DNA from 2 places in the Polaribacter staleyi genome. Region 2 is predicted to be linked to the other one. Evidence: riboswitches for the same ligand, from Rfam matches in the RefSeq annotation. Region 2 holds a riboswitch; the other holds the start of a gene.
The links. A riboswitch is a leader RNA that binds a small molecule or an ion and turns the genes downstream of it on or off. The one in region 2 is predicted to bind S-adenosylmethionine.
Positions count from the first base shown of each region.

Region 1: linked by a shared signal. The riboswitch ahead of WHD07_RS01655 (Na+/H+ antiporter NhaC family protein) and the one ahead of WHD07_RS15035 (homocysteine S-methyltransferase family protein) in region 2 are both predicted to bind S-adenosylmethionine.

Region 1 is NZ_CP150665.1:439,430-447,687, reverse strand. Features, by position in the region: gene WHD07_RS01660 (hypothetical protein) at 1-1,835, opposite strand, end outside; SAM-I-IV-variant riboswitch at 2,057-2,156, shown strand; gene WHD07_RS01655 (Na+/H+ antiporter NhaC family protein) at 2,206-3,513, shown strand; gene WHD07_RS01650 (alkene reductase) at 3,607-4,701, opposite strand; tRNA gene WHD07_RS01645 (tRNA-Tyr) at 5,127-5,208, opposite strand; tRNA gene WHD07_RS01640 (tRNA-Tyr) at 5,341-5,422, opposite strand; tRNA gene WHD07_RS01635 (tRNA-Thr) at 5,480-5,553, opposite strand; gene WHD07_RS01630 (SDR family NAD(P)-dependent oxidoreductase) at 5,760-6,572, opposite strand; gene WHD07_RS01625 (2OG-Fe(II) oxygenase) at 6,760-7,713, opposite strand; gene WHD07_RS01620 (hypothetical protein) at 7,883-8,233, opposite strand.
Region 2 is NZ_CP150665.1:3,611,224-3,619,481, forward strand. Features, by position in the region: gene cobA (uroporphyrinogen-III C-methyltransferase) at 1-263, shown strand, start outside; gene WHD07_RS15005 (HPP family protein) at 276-869, shown strand; gene WHD07_RS15010 (bifunctional precorrin-2 dehydrogenase/sirohydrochlorin ferrochelatase) at 881-1,465, shown strand; gene WHD07_RS15015 (NAD(P)/FAD-dependent oxidoreductase) at 1,467-2,522, shown strand; gene WHD07_RS15020 (2Fe-2S iron-sulfur cluster-binding protein) at 2,665-2,994, shown strand; gene epsC (serine O-acetyltransferase EpsC) at 3,004-3,762, shown strand; gene cysM (cysteine synthase CysM) at 3,764-4,657, shown strand; SAM riboswitch class I at 4,729-4,844, shown strand; gene WHD07_RS15035 (homocysteine S-methyltransferase family protein) at 4,892-5,890, shown strand; gene WHD07_RS15040 (antibiotic biosynthesis monooxygenase) at 5,902-6,183, shown strand; gene metH (methionine synthase) at 6,180-8,258, shown strand, end outside.

The DNA of each region.
Region 1 (8,258 bases), 1.2 Mb from region 2:
CATGAAATAGAATTATAAGGATTTAAATTACCAGGTATTTTAACTTTATCTTTAACACTCTCTAATGTTTCTCTAATGTCATCTTTTAAGACCTTTAAAGCATCTTCTTTATTTCTATCAATACCTGAATAAAATTCCATTATTTCAGGAAAATCAATATATCTTTTCTCTTTATAAATATCTTCTTTAAACGTTAAATTAAGATTCATTCTATGAGCTATAAAATAAAATACCCAGTATACATTCTTAAAGAAATATAAATCAATTCTTTTCGCAAATATTGCATTATCAATTAGAACTTGAAATAAATAATCCAAATCTAAATCAATATAATTTTCTTCACAAAAATCTTGTAACTCTCTTTTAAAATAATCTTCTGAAAATTCAAAATCATTTCTTTTTAGAAGGAGTTCACAGAAAAAACCTAACACATATGTACAGTCTTTAATATCAGGTTTTTTACTCTTGTAAGTTGGTATATCATATTCTTCAAAAATTATAGATAAAATAGTATCTAATAATTTTGTCCTATTTACCGAAGAATGTTCTACTCCAATTTTTGAGGAAGCTTTTAATATAGCTAAACAATTTTTTGCTGTTCTGTGAATATTTAAGACTTCTAAATCATTTGTAACTTTGTCTAATAATATATCATTGTCTTCGTTAAAAGAGTTATTTATTATATATTGGTTTACAATTTTTCTTATTTCGCTTTGAGGTAATGATAGTAAATAATATGTCAAAAAACTCCTATTAATTTTCACATCATCTTCATCTTCATTAGTTGTCAAAAACAAATCGTTTCCTATTGTATTAAGTATAATTATAGGGATTTCTTTAAAGTTATCTGAAACATTTTTAATCATTTTTAAAGTACCAGATTCTTCAAAACATATAGAATCTATAATTATACAATCAATATTTTCTCTATTTTTTAAATAATCATTGGTAATAATCTGTTCTATATTTTTTACTATTTTATGTTTCTTGGTTAACTTTGAATCTATATAAACAAATGTTTTTCCAATTTTCCAAGCTTCTAGTTTTAGATAATGAGCTAATGATGTTAAACCAAATTCAGAAGGTGCTTTTATTATTAAGTTTTTTGTATTGTTTAAAATTTCAGAAAGATCAATATTATTTTCAATATTTTTAGTAGGGTTTTTTGATATGTTATTAGATTTACTAATTATAGGTTCAATCCATATTGGAGCATCTTCGTTAAATGATTTTAAAGACTTTTTTAAGTCATCATCTAGTTTAACTCTAATTCTATCAATTGTCTCAACAACTTCTTTAGATTGAAATTTAGTTGAAAGCCCTTTTATAAATAATTCTAAAACCCTTTCTAACTCTTTTTTAAATTCTATGACACCTTCATAATCTATATATAAACCATTTGTTCCTATCTTTTTTTTAAATTCTTGGACTTTATTATATTGTATAAAATCAAGTTCTTTTGGGTTTACATTTTCATTGTTAAAAAAGAAAACTATTTTAGGTAAAGAATTATTAGACTTTTTTTCTAAAGCTTTGATGTATTCATGTTCAGTTCCACTACCTGCAATTTTTGTAGGAGTTCCGAATCTATATCTCATTATACCTATAAAAATATCATAATTAGATTTTTCAACTGAATCATCTATTATTTCTTGTCCATTTTTACCCATATCAGGTAGAACATCGTTTTCCCATTTAAAAGTTTCAAAATTTATTTTTAAATGTTTAGCTATTCCTTTATTAAGTTTTCCAATTACTTTTTCTGTAATATTTCTTTCTTCCCCACAATCACCAGGTGATGAAATAAAACATTTATAAATTACTCTTTCTTCCATTTTCATTTTTTATGAATATAAATATAAGGGTTTAAATAGAAGTAATTGCCTAAAAAAATCATTAATTAAATACATTCCATACACATTTGACACATCACTCCTATTGTCATTAAGTAAAAGTAATAGCTTAACCACTTAAAATCATACTATTTAAATTTCATAAAATTTTAACGCTTTTAAAGACATAACTATCCATTTATACACTAATTTTGCGCTCTTAAATTAATTATCAAGAATCTCAAAAAAAAGGAGATAGCAACCTGCAATAACGAGCAAGGTGCTAAATAGATAAGCCAATAAATTGGAACCAATGTTAACTCATAATTCTACTTATAAGCAGCTATGTCCTTTTTAGAAAGAAAAAAGTAACATGGCAAATTCAAACACAATTACTCCAAAATTTAGCGCATTAATTCCCTTATTCGTATTTGTATGTACGTTTTTAGGTGTTGGTATCTATCAAAACGATTTTTATGCATTACCTGCTCCCATTGCTGTAATAGTTGGTATTATTGTAGCCTTTTTAATGTTTAGACAATCTATAAACTCTAAAATTAAAACGCTGTTACAAGGTTGTGGAGATGATAAAATATTAACCATGTGTTTAATCTATTTATTAGCAGGTGCCTTTGCTACCATTACAAAATCTACAGGTAGTGTAGATGCTATTGTAAGTCTTGGGTTAGATTATATTAACATACAATATATTTACTTTGGTATTTTTATAATTGCGGGTTTCTTATCGGTTTCTACAGGTACTTCGGTGGGTGCCATTGTTGCGTTAGCACCAATTGTTATTGGTATTGCAGATAAAAGTAGTATGGACTTACCCATACTTTGTGGCGCATTATTAGGCGGTAGCATGTTTGGTGATAATCTATCTGTAATTTCTGATACCACCATTGCTGCCACTCAGTCTTTAGGCTGTAAAATGAGTGATAAATTTAAACAAAATATTAAAATTGCCGTTCCTGCTGCGTTATTTACCATTGCAATCTTAATTATTCAAGGTTTAGGATTAAAAGAGGTAGCAACTGAAACTGTAACGTATAATTATTCTGTACTAAAAATAGTACCATATTTATTGGTGATTACCTTATCTATAGTAGGTGTTAATGTATTTATAACTTTATTATTAGGTGTTCTTTCTGGCATCTTTTTAGGTTTAATCTATGGAGATTTTACACTTATTGAAGCTACTAAAATAGCTTATACTGGTTTTACAAATATGACAGAAATTTTCTTATTATCCTTGCTTACAGGTGGATTAGCGGCTTTGGTGAAAAAAAATGGAGGGATTGATTTTATACTGCTAAAAATTAAGACACTTATAAAAAGTAAAAAATCAGCTCAATTTGGCATTGCAACTTTAGTAAGCACCATCAATATGGCAATTGCTAATAATACGGTTTCTATTATAATTTCTGGTCCCATTGCAAAAACAATTAACGATGAGTACGGTTTAGACAATAAAAAAACAGCATCTATATTAGATATATTTGCTTGTATTACACAAGGACTTTTACCTTATGGCGCACAGGTTTTAATGATCTTAAGTTTCGCTAACGGAAAAATAGATTACCTAGATTTAGTTTCTAATACCTGGTATTTGGCATTGTTATTTATATATACCTTATTATTTATCAGCTTTAAACCACTAAGATTTGGTTCTAATTAAAAATAAAAACAGCATCTCAATAATTGAGATGCTCTTTTTATTTGATACTATTCTAGGAAGTAAATTCCTTGTTTAGAATATTGCTTATTTAAATTATTTAGAAGCATTTGGATAATCTGTATATCCCTTTGCTCCTTGTGTATAAAACGTGTCTTGATCCCATGCTGCTAATTCTAAATTATTTTCAAAACGCGCTACTAAATCAGGATTAGAAATAAATGGTTTTCCGTAAGCGATTAAATCGGCATCGCCAGCTTCTAAGACTTTGTTTCCTTTTTCTTGATCAAACGCTGTGTTAATCATTAACGTACCCTTATATAAAGGTCTAAAGTGTTTTGCTATTTCTGTTACTGCAAAAGGAACTTTAGAAACATCTGTAAACGGTTCTGATAAATGTACGTAGGCTAAATTGTAATCGTTAAGTTTTTTTATAATGTATTCGAACGTCGGAATGGTATCTTTATCCATGGTTATTCCGAATAAACCATCTAAAGAGGGATTAAAACGCACTCCAATTTTTTCTTGCGGAATTACTTCTTTCATAGCGTCTAAAACCTCGAAGAAAAAACGAGCCCTGTTTTCAATACTTCCTCCATAAATATCTGTTCTTTTATTAGAGCTTCCATTAAAGAATTGTTGAAACAAATATCCATTTGAAGAATGAATTTCTACACCATCAAAACCTGCTTTTACTGCATTTGCTGCTGCATTTTTAAAATCTTCTACAGTTTGTTTAATATCAGAAATCGTCATTTCCCTTGGAGTAACGGTATCCTTAAAACCTTCTGGAGTAAATGATTTTGAATTAGGATTTAAGGCCGAAGCCGAAACTGGCAATTCTCCATTATGAAAATCTGGATGAGAGATACGTCCAACATGCCAAAGTTGAATAAATATTTTTCCGCCTTTATTGTGTACACGCTTGGTTACTTTTTTCCAACCTTCTACTTGCGCATCAGTATATATTCCGGGAGTATTAATGTACCCAACGGCTTGTTTAGATACTTGAGAACCTTCTGTAATAATTAAACCAGCCGAAGCACGTTGCTCATAATACAAGCCTTGTAACTCGTCGGTTGCTACTTTACCTTCGTTATCTGCACGACTACGCGTCATTGGTGCCATAACGATTCTGTTTTTTAAATTTAAATTCTTGTTATATGGAGTTAATAAGAGTTGTTTACTCATTTTATAATGTATTAATTGTTAATGAATCTGTTATGTATTTTAACTTTTTAAACGCTACAATGTCAGTTCGAGTGTTTTGAGGGACGAAAAATTGTATCGAGAACAATTTAATAACTTAAAATACCTATTCTTGATACAAATTTTACGCATTGCAATCGTAAAATTCACTCGAATAGACTGGAATTTCATCAAAATACACAACAGGTGTTAATGAGTACAAATTTACATTAAGTCTATATCTTATTTTAGGTTTTCTCTTTTTTTAAGAATAGTTTTAACAGTAATAGTAATTTCAAGATCCTTCATAATTTTAAATAGAATGTTCTAATTACTATTTAAGCATAAAACAAATGATAGTATATTTAAGCGGGTATCGTAAAAAATTAAAAGGAGTTTAGTTTTTATATCATTATGTAGGTAAATTGTGGGGAGAGCAGGATTCGAACCTGCGAAGACGTAGTCAACGGAGTTACAGTCCGTCCTCGTTGGCCGCTTGAGTATCTCCCCTATAATTTACTATTTTAATGAACATCAAAATTACTGGCGTAATTTATTATTTTTAAAGCCGCTAGTTGGCTTTATTTTTACTAGTTATAATTTAGAAGTAGTTATTTAATGTTATCGTTAAAGTGTAAATTGTGGGGAGAGCAGGATTCGAACCTGCGAAGACGTAGTCAACGGAGTTACAGTCCGTCCTCGTTGGCCGCTTGAGTATCTCCCCTGTAATTTACTATTTTAATGAACCTCTAAATTACTTTCGTAATTTGTTGTTTTTTAGAGCCGATGGAGGGACTCGAACCCACGACCTGCTGATTACAAATCAGCTGCTCTAGCCAGCTGAGCTACATCGGCTTTTTGTTGTAAAAAACAACCCATTATTTCTAATGGCTTGCGAATATACAAAGTTTTAATAAATCAACTTAAAAAATTATATTTTTTTTCAACTTTTTGTTTAGACTGTATATTGGGTAGAAGTTGGTTGTTTTTCAAACACTTGATTTTCAGTAATTTTAATGAAAATTGTAAAAAAACATATTTTACTAAAAACTCGTAAAACCTTATACACCAATTAGTGCATCTGTTATTTGTAATAAATGTTGTCTTTTTCGTGTATCATAAGCGTCTGGATGCGCTGGTGCAAAATAACCTTTTGGATCCCCTTTATCATTATCAAAATACTTACCTGAATCATTTTTATAGTCATCAGACAATGCTAAATCTAATAAGATATCCACTCCTTTTTCTGCAGGAGACCAATGTTGTCCATAAGCTTCATTAGCCATCTTCGTGTTTAATAATGAACCAGGATTAACTGCTATAACCGTAATTTTAGGCTCTTGTTTCGCTAAATGAAAGCTCCACATGGTTAATGCTAATTTACTTTGTGCATAGGTGCTATTTGCTGAATCTTGCTCCTTCCCTATTAAAACAGCTTCAGAAACTGGTGCTTGTGCCGCAGAACTTAAATTGATAATTCTGGGTGCTTCGGATTGTTTTATGTTTTCTAATATGGCATTCGTTAACACATAAGGTGCTAAGTAATTTACCACTATTCTAATGTCTAATCCGTTTTTATTCTGAACCTCTTTCGTTTTAAAAATTCCTGCATTATTGATTAGTATATCTATTTTAGGAATGTCCTTTTTAATCTGTGCTGCTAATTTTGAAACAGCTTCTAAATCCGAAAAATCTGCTACCAAACCATGAATGCTCTGATTGTTTGTTGTTGTTTTTATTTCTGAAACAACCGCGTCTACTTTTGCTTCATTTCTTCCGTGTACATAAACCATATGTCCTTTTTCTGCCAAGTTGAAAGCGGTTAACTTTCCAATACCGTCTGTACTTCCTGTTACTATTATTGTTTTACTCATACTATTTTATTTTTTTTATTCTGATATCACCTTGAGCACATTCGAAAGGTCTTTTTATCCTCAACGATACACAAGGTGACATCTTCTTGTTTTTTTGAATCCTACTATAAAATTCTGATACTAGTTTTGCCACTATTCTTAGATATAACACAGTTAAATAGAGTAAGATAAACGATTTTTAGTCTTTTTAAAAAGGTGCAAAGGTATCTTTGGGACTCTTAGGCACACTCCAACGCTCACGAGCACTAATGTTTTCTGATGTAACAACGTTAGATGCTGAGTTATCAACACTACCGTAGCTACTTGCTCCTCCTCTTGGAATTTGCATACGGTCTCCGTATAACCACACAACCAAATTACTTCGTTGCCCGCTTATAATTGGGTGCGTTGCATGTGCAACATCACCTCTGTGAATTATTGCTTTCCCTGATTCAAAAGTAGTTTGCACCGTTTTCCCTGTGGTTTTATCGTAAAAATCAACTTGCGAACCTGTAAATGCTTCTTCGGGTAAGTTCATGTTAATATTCAAGGTAGCAGCCGAGGCATCGGTATGGGCATGTAAATCCTTATCTTTATCTGGGTTGTACTGAATAGAAAAACCAAATGTTTGGTTGTCATAACCATAAGTACCCAATAACAAACGCGCAATCGGACGCATATAACGGTCCATAATATCGTTATAAAATGCCTGAAAATTCGGTGCTGCAAGATAACCTTCTGAGCGTGGATCAAGCATAATTCCATAACGATTCAATTGTATTCCGTATGGTGCTCGTTTAGGAATTTGTGAATTTACTACAGCTTCTAAATATTTACGAAAATCCGCTAAGCGTTCTGGGTTAAAAAACTGAGCAACATAAACACCAGGACTAATTTCTTCCCATAAATCAGCAACAACATTTTCTTTTTTTGGATTTTCCCAAGCATCTTTAATGGCCTTTTGTAACCGTGGATCAAGCAGTGATTCATTAGGAACTAGTAAATTGTCTTTGTTTTCAATTTCCCATTCTGCCCAAGCATCTTCCAATATTTTCTGGTTATTGTTCCAAAAGTGTGAAACTGAAGCTTCACGATTTAACGAGGCTTCACGAGAAGGTAAAGTAAGCGCACGAGCTTCTTCTAATATATTTTTATTTGTCATTGTTTTTATATTTTTTTACCAAAAACTGTCGCAATAGGATATTTTGGTTTTTATGTATTTCTGTTTATCTATTAATCAATCTGACTACAAAGGTAGTCTTAGATAGCACTATTTTTTTTGTAGTAAAAACGGTTGTTTAGGTATATTTCAAGGTTTTATTTTATTAAAATTATTTTACAAATCCGCCGTAACGACTCATAATACTAGTTGCGCCAGATACTGCGCTTTTTAATTCTGGAGTTACATTCCCATAAACTTTAAAGCTATCCATTGTTGCGCCTTCTAAAAACAGAGTTGCAAATTGAGACCATACTTTTAGATGTGCCAAAGCGGCATCTGCATCTTGGTAACGTTCATAAATATGAATGCTTTCTAAATCTTCTACTACATACCATTCGTGATTAAGCGAACCTCCTTCTTTAAATGTAGCTGCTGTTATTTTTTCCATGGCTTCCTTGTATTTGGTTTTGTTTATTATTTTGCCATCTACCGTCCAAGCTATGTTATTATTAAGTTTCATAATGTGATATTAAATTGAAAAAAAT
Region 2 (8,258 bases):
TTGTTTTAATGGGAATGAGTAAATTGCCTCAAATAGTAAAATTATTTCAGGCAGAAGGTAAAAATAATTTACCTGTAGCAATTATTCAAAGAGGAACTACTTCTAGAGAAAAAGTAGGAATAGGAACCGTAGATACAATCGAAAAAATTGTTGCAGATAATGAATTGAAAAATCCGGCAATTATTGTGTTAGGAGAAGTTGTAAAACATAGAGACCTGTTAAATAAAGTTAGAGAAAAAGAGGCTTTAAATAGGTTGCTATAATAATTAATAAAGGTGAAGGAAAAGGTTAACAGATCTATAAGGGTTACAAAATATGTAGTCTATAAAGAAACTTCCTTTAATTATAAAGAAGGCTTTTGGTCTTTTATAGGGGCTTTTTTTGGGATAGGATTAATTGCATTTATACAATCGTTTTATTTATCTGATGTAGAAAATGTGTTTTTAATTGGTTCGTTTGGGGCTTCTTGTGTTTTAATATACGGAGCAGTGCAAAGCCCTTTGGCACAACCAAGAAATTTAATAGGCGGTCATGTATTATCTGCCTTTGTAGGTGTAACAGTATATAATTTAGTGCCAAACATTATTTGGATTGCGGCTCCATTAGCAGTTTCACTTTCAATTATTGTAATGCAGTGTACAAAAACGTTACATCCACCTGGTGGAGCAACAGCATTAATAGTAATTATTGGTACAGAAAAAATTAAATCATTAAGTTATATGTACGTTCTGTCGCCAGTATTAACAGGAACACTTATTTTATTTTTAGTAGCTCTTGTTGCTAATAATATGAATAAAAATAGAGTTTATCCTTCTAGCGGAAAGTACGTAAACGGGGTAAGAAAAAGAATATTAAAAATTGGAAGCTAAATTAAATGACGATAGAAAGAAATAATTTATATCCTATTTTTTTAAAAACAAAAAACCTACAAGTATTAATTATTGGAGGAGGTTTTGTGGCAGAAGAAAAATTAAGTTTCTTGTTAAAATCGAGTCCAGATGCAAATGTAACCATGGTTTCGCCTATGTTTAGAGAAGGAACCAAAATTTTAGCAGCCAAAGGAAACGTAAAATTTATCAACGAAAAATATCATAAACGTTACTTAAAAGGAAAACATATTGTTGTAGCAACAACAGATATTCCTACAGTAAATGAAAAGGTTTATAAACATTGTAGAAAGCGAAGTATTTTGGTAAATGTTGCCGATAACCCACCTTATTGCGATTTTTATATGGGAGGAATTGTTACCAAAGGAAATGTAAAAGTAGCTATTTCTACCAACGGAAAATCGCCAACAACAGCCAAAAGATTACGTCAGTTTTTTGAGGATGTAATTCCAGAAAATGTAGACGATTTGGTAAAGAATTTAAACGAATTTAGAAAAACAATAAAGGGAGATTTCGAACAAAAAGTGGAAACACTCAACGAATTTACTAAAGGATTAATAGAGAAAAAAGAATCTTAAGATGATTACAACAGATATACTAATTATTGGAGCAGGACCAACAGGATTATTTACCGTTTTTGAAGCAGGTTTATTAAAATTAAAATGTCATTTAATTGATGCATTACCACAACCAGGTGGGCAATGTTCTGAGATTTATCCAAAGAAACCTATTTATGATATTCCAGCATATCCAGAGATTTTAGCAGGAGATTTAACGCATAAATTAATAGAACAAACAAAACAATTTGAACCTGGTTTTACATTAGGTGAAAGAGCCGAAACTATTGATAAACAAGAAGACGGAACTTTTATTGTTACGACCAATAAAGGAACAAAACATCATGCTAAAATTGTAGCAATTGCAGGTGGTTTAGGGTCTTTTGAACCAAGAAAACCATTAATACCTAATATTGCAGATTTTGAAGATAAAGGGGTAGAGTATATTATTAAAGAACCAGAATTATATAGAGATAAAAAAGTAGTGATTTCTGGAGGTGGAGATTCTGCTTTAGATTGGGCAATTTTCTTATCGGATGTTGCTTCAGAAGTAACTTTAATTCACCGAAGAAACGAGTTTAGAGGCGCTTTAGATTCTGTAGAAAAAGTACAAGAATTAAAGGATTTAGGAAAAATTAGAATGATAACTCCTGCTGAGGTAAAAGGAATTGTAGGTACAGATAAAGTAACAGGCGTAGCTGTAGAGAAAAAAGGAGAAGATGCCTTTATTATAGATACAGATCATTTTATTCCTTTATTTGGGTTGTCTCCTAAATTAGGTCCTATTGCAAATTGGGGATTAGAAATTGAAAAAAATGCAATTAAAGTAAACAACGCATTAGATTACCAAACCAATATACCAGGAATTTATGCGATTGGTGATGTAAACACCTATCCAGGAAAATTAAAGTTGATTTTATGTGGTTTCCACGAAGCAACATTAATGTGTCAAAGTGCTTACAAACGTATTTTTCCGAATAAAAAGTATGTAATGAAATACACAACAGTAGGTGGAGTAGATGGTTTTGATGGAACAAGAAAAGAAGCGCCAAAGGCTGTTGTAAAAGCTATAGAGTAATTAAAGTTTTACACGCTGTAAGGTTTTAAAAGTCTTGCAGTGTGTAAAAAAGGTTTTCAGAATTTAAATCCTTTTTAGTTATCACTAATTTTTGTTTGGTTTACGTAACTTTGCAGAAAGAATATTTAAAATAAAAGAGTAGATGCAAGACATCAATATAAAAATAACTGATAGAAATGGTGTAACGCATGATGTTGTTGCGCCTACAGATATGGCAATGAATCTTATGGAAGTGGTTCGTTCTTACGAATTAGCAGAAGAGGGTACTATTGGTATTTGTGGTGGAATGGCTATGTGTGCTTCTTGCCAGTGTTACGTAAATTCAGATCATGAATTGCCAGAAATGACAGATGATGAAGATGCTATGTTAGCAGAAGCATTTAATGTAGAAGACAATAGTAGATTAGGCTGTCAGATACAAATGACACCAGAAATGGAAGGATTGGAAGTTACATTAGCTCCAGAAATTTAAGGGCTAAGAATGAAGCAAACAGAAGAAAAAATTGTGTTTAAAGATTACAGCATGTGTTTAAGAGATGCTGTAGAAACGTTTACCAAAGATATTATCAATAATTTATTTGATGCAAATCATTTGGCTGAAAAAGGTGCGCAAACAAAACATAGATTTCTAAAGATTTTAGAGCGATTATCTATAGAAAACGGAGAGCGTATTTGGGATACTTTCGAAAATTCTTTTGTAGAAATTAGACAAAGATTAGATTTAGACGCAATTGCTGCAGAAAAAAATGATCCTGCTGCAAAAAGTTTAGAAGAAGTGTATTTAGCGTATCCAGGTTTTTATGCCATTGCAGTACATCGTTTAAGTCACCAATTATTAAAACAAGAAGTACCGGTATTACCAAGAATGATGAGTGAGTTTGCTCATAGTACAACAGGTACAGACATTCATCCAGGTGCAGAAATAGGAGATTCGTTCTTTATAGATCATGCAACAGGTATTGTTATTGGAGAAACAACGCATATTAAAGAAAATGTTCAGATTTTTCAAGGAGTAACTTTAGGTGGTATCCAGGTTAAGAAGAGTTTAGCATCCACCAAAAGACATCCAACCATAGAAAGTGGTGTTGTTATTTACGCAAATGCAACTATTTTAGGAGGAGATGTTGTTATTGGTAAGAATTCTGTTATTGGAGCAAATGTTTGCATTACAGAATCGGTTGTAGAAAATTCTGTAGTTACAGTAGAATCGGAAAATAATATTTTTCAAAAAAGAAAGTAAGATGAAGACTAAAAGTATCATAGATTTTGTTGGAAATACACCACTTGTAGAAGCTAGAAATATCTTTAAAAAAGAAGGTGTTACTTTATTATTAAAACTAGAAGGGAACAACCCAGGTGGAAGTGTTAAAGATAGAGCTGCTTATTATATGATTTCTGAAGCAATAAAAAGAAAAAATATAAAGAAAGGAGATACTTTAGTAGAAGCAACAAGTGGAAACACGGGTATTGCATTGGCTTTAATGGCAAAGGTTTTAGGTGTAAATATGGTTATTACCATGCCAGAAAATTCTACCAAAGAAAGAGTACAAACTATGCGTGCTTACGGAGCAAAAGTAATTTTAACTCCAGCAGATAAAGGTATTGAAGGAGCAATTGACTATGCTCTAAAGTTAAAGTATAAGAAAGGATATTTTCGTTTAAATCAGTTTGATAATTTTGATAATCCAAAGGCGCATTACAATACAACAGGGCCAGAAATTTGGAGAGATACAGAAGGAGAAGTAACTCATTTTGTGTCTGCTATGGGAACTACCGGAACCATTACAGGTGTTTCTGATTATTTAAAAGAACAAAACAAAAATATTACCATTATTGGTGTACAGCCAAAAGATGGTGCAAAAATTCCTGGAATTAGAAAATGGCCACAAGAATATTTGCCCGCCATTTTTAAACCTAAAAAAATAGATCAAGTATTAGAGGTTAGTGAAGAAGAAGCTATAGAAGCAACACATCGTTTAGCAGAAGAAGAAGGCATTTTTGCAGGAATGAGTAGTGGTGGTGCGGTTGCAACGGCATTAAAAGTAGCAAATTCAATAGATAAAGGTGTAGTTGTTGCAATTATTTGCGATAGAGGAGATCGTTATTTATCATCAACTTTATTCGAAAAAGAGTAGATTTTACAAATAGATTCTGCAAATAAAAAAATATTCCTTTTATTTGCAGTTCAGTTCATAAACTTATTGATACGTTATCACGAAAGGCAGAGGGATTAGACCCGCTGAAGCCTTGGCAACCTCTCATATCTTGAGAAAGGTGCTACATTCTACTTTTAGTTTTTAAAAATTAAAAGACAGATAACAGCGAAAAAATTACCTTTCCTGATGACATATTGATAAAAATATCAAAAAATGTCAAATATATACAAAGCTTTACAAGAACGAATTTTAGTGTTAGATGGTGCCATGGGAACCATGCTACAAGCTTATAAATTTACTGAAGAAGATTTTAGAGGAGAACGCTTTAAAGACTATCCAACACCTTTACAAGGAAATAACGACTTGCTGTCTATTACGCAACCAGAAGCAATAAAAACCATTCATGGTAAGTATTTTGAAGCTGGTGCAGATATTGTAGAAACTAATACTTTTTCTGGAACTACCATAGCAATGGCAGATTATCAGATGGAAGATTTGGTATATGAATTAAATTATCAATCTGCAAAAATAGCCAAAGAAGTAGCAGATGCATTTACAGCAAAAGAGCCGCACAAACCACGTTTTGTAGCAGGTTCCATTGGGCCAACGAATAGAACTGCTAGTATGTCTCCAGATGTAAATGACCCAGGTTACCGAGCGGTTACTTTTGATGAGTTAAGAATTGCTTACAAACAACAAACAGAAGCTTTGTTAGATGGTGGCGCAGATTTGTTATTAGTAGAAACTGTATTTGATACATTAAATGCAAAAGCAGCTTTATTTGCCATAGAACAAGTAAAAGAAGAAAGATATATAGAGGTTCCAATTATGCTGAGTGGTACCATTACAGACGCTTCTGGTAGAACGTTATCTGGTCAAACAGCAGAAGCATTTTTAATATCGGTTTCTCATATTCCATTATTATCTGTAGGATTTAATTGTGCTTTAGGAGCCAATTTATTGCAACCTCATTTACAAGCAATCGCAAATAAAACAGATTTTGCTATTTCAGCACATCCAAATGCTGGTTTACCAAATGCTTTTGGAGAATATGATGAAACTCCTGAAGAAATGGGCGAACAAATAGAAGAGTATTTAAAGAAAGATTTAATTAATATTATTGGTGGTTGTTGTGGTACATCACCAGAACATATTAGAGTGATTGCAAATATTGCAGCAAAATATAAACCTAGAGTAGTAGGTGGTTTGTAATTTAAATTAAAGTGGTACTAGAAGTAGCAATTTTAAATATAAAAGAAGGATTGTCTAAAGACTTTGAAGCGGCTTTTAAGCAAGCGGAAAAGATTATTAGTACTCAGAAAGGATATGTTTCTCATCAGTTAAAAAAATGTGTTGAGCAAGAAAATAAATTTATCTTACTCGTAAACTGGGAAACAATTGAAGATCACGAAGACGGTTTTAGAAAATCTAACGAATATCAAAAATGGAAAGAGTTATTACATCATTTTTATAAACCTTTTCCAACAGTAGAACATTATATATGAAAGTGAAACAAACAAAATACATGAAATTGTCTGGTTTAGAACCTTTAGTTCTAAATGAAAGTAGCAATTTTATAAACGTAGGAGAACGTACAAATGTAGCCGGTTCTCGTAAGTTTTTAAGATTGATAAAAAATGAACAATTTGATGAAGCGTTGGATATTGCAAGACACCAAGTAGATGGTGGTGCGCAAATTATCGATATCAATTTTGATGACGGTTTAATTGATGGGAAAGAGGCAATGGTTCGTTTTTTAAACTTAATTGCAGCAGAACCAGATATTTGTAGAGTGCCAATTATGATTGATAGTTCTAAATGGGAAATCATAGAAGCAGGTTTGCAAGTTGTACAAGGTAAATGTGTTGTAAATTCGATATCACTTAAAGAAGGAAAAGAAAAATTTGTTTGGGAGGCAAAACAAATAAAACGTTACGGAGCAGCCGTAATTGTAATGGCTTTTGATGCAGAAGGACAGGCAGATAATTATGAACGTAGAATAGAAATTGCTAAAAAATCGTACGATATTTTAGTAGACGAAGTAGGTTTTCCTAGCGAAGATATCATTTTCGATTTAAATATATTTCCGGTTGCAACAGGGATGGATGAGCACAGACGAAATGCCATCGATTTTATAGAAGCAACACGTTGGGTAAGAGAGAATTTACCCAATGCAAGTGTAAGTGGTGGTGTGAGTAACGTGTCTTTTTCTTTTAGAGGAAATGATGGAGTACGAGAAGCAATGCATTCTGTTTTCTTGTATTATGCTATTCAGGCGGGTATGAATATAGGTATTGTAAACCCTGCACTTTTAGAAGTGTATGATAACATTCCTAAAGATTTATTAGAACGTGTAGAAGATGTAATTCTTGATAGAAGAGAAGATGCCACTGAGCGTTTGTTAGATTTTGCTGAAACAGTAAAAGGATCTAAAGTAGAAAAAACGGTTGATTTATCTTGGAGAGAAAACCCTTTACAAGATAGAATTACACATGCTTTAGTAAAAGGTATTGATGCTTTTATTATTGAAGATATAGAAACCGCAAGACAAGAAGCAGAAAAACCAATTGATGTTATAGAAGGGCATTTAATGATTGGTATGAATGTGGTTGGTGATTTATTTGGAGCAGGAAAAATGTTTTTGCCACAAGTAGTAAAATCTGCTCGTGTAATGAAAAAAGCAGTAGGATATTTAAATCCGTTTATAGAAGCAGAAAAAGGAGACAAGCAAGAGCCGGTTGGTAAAATATTAATGGCCACTGTAAAAGGTGATGTGCATGATATTGGTAAAAATATTGTAAGTGTTGTTTTGGCGTGTAATAACTACGAAATTGTAGATTTAGGAGTAATGGTTCCGCCAGAAAAAATTATAGAAATGGCCATTAGCGAACGTGTTGATGCTATTGGTTTGTCTGGTTTAATTACGCCTTCGTTAGATGAAATGGTGTATTTAGCAAAAGAAATGCAACGTCAAAATTTTGTTTTACCGTTGTTAATTGGAGGTGCAACAACCTCTAAAGCACACACGGCAGTTAAGATTGATACACAATATAGCAATGCGGTTGTACATGTAAATGATGCTTCTAGAGCAGTAACGGTAGTGGGAGATTTGTTAAATAAGAAATCGAGCCATTTATATACTGCGAAGTTAAAGAAAGATTATGATGAGTTTAGAACTAAGTTTTTAAAACGAGGTAAAGAAAAATCTTATATTTCTATAACAGAAGCACGTAAGAGAAAGTATAAAATTGATTGGGAAACTTCAGAAATTGTAAAACCTAGAGAATTAGGTATTCAGGTTTTAAAACAATTAAGTTTAAAAGAATTATTACCATTTATAGATTGGAGTCCGTTTTTTAGAAGTTGGGATTTGCATGGTAAATTTCCAGATATTTTAACAGATAAAGTTGTTGGAGAGCAGGCTACCATTATGTATACCGAAGCCCAAGAAATGATTAAAGAAATCATTGCAAAACAATTGTTAAAACCTAAAGGAATTTTTGGGTTGTTTGAGGCAAATTCTATAAATGATGATGATATTTCTATTCAGAAAAAAGGAGAGGAAATAGCAATCTTTAGA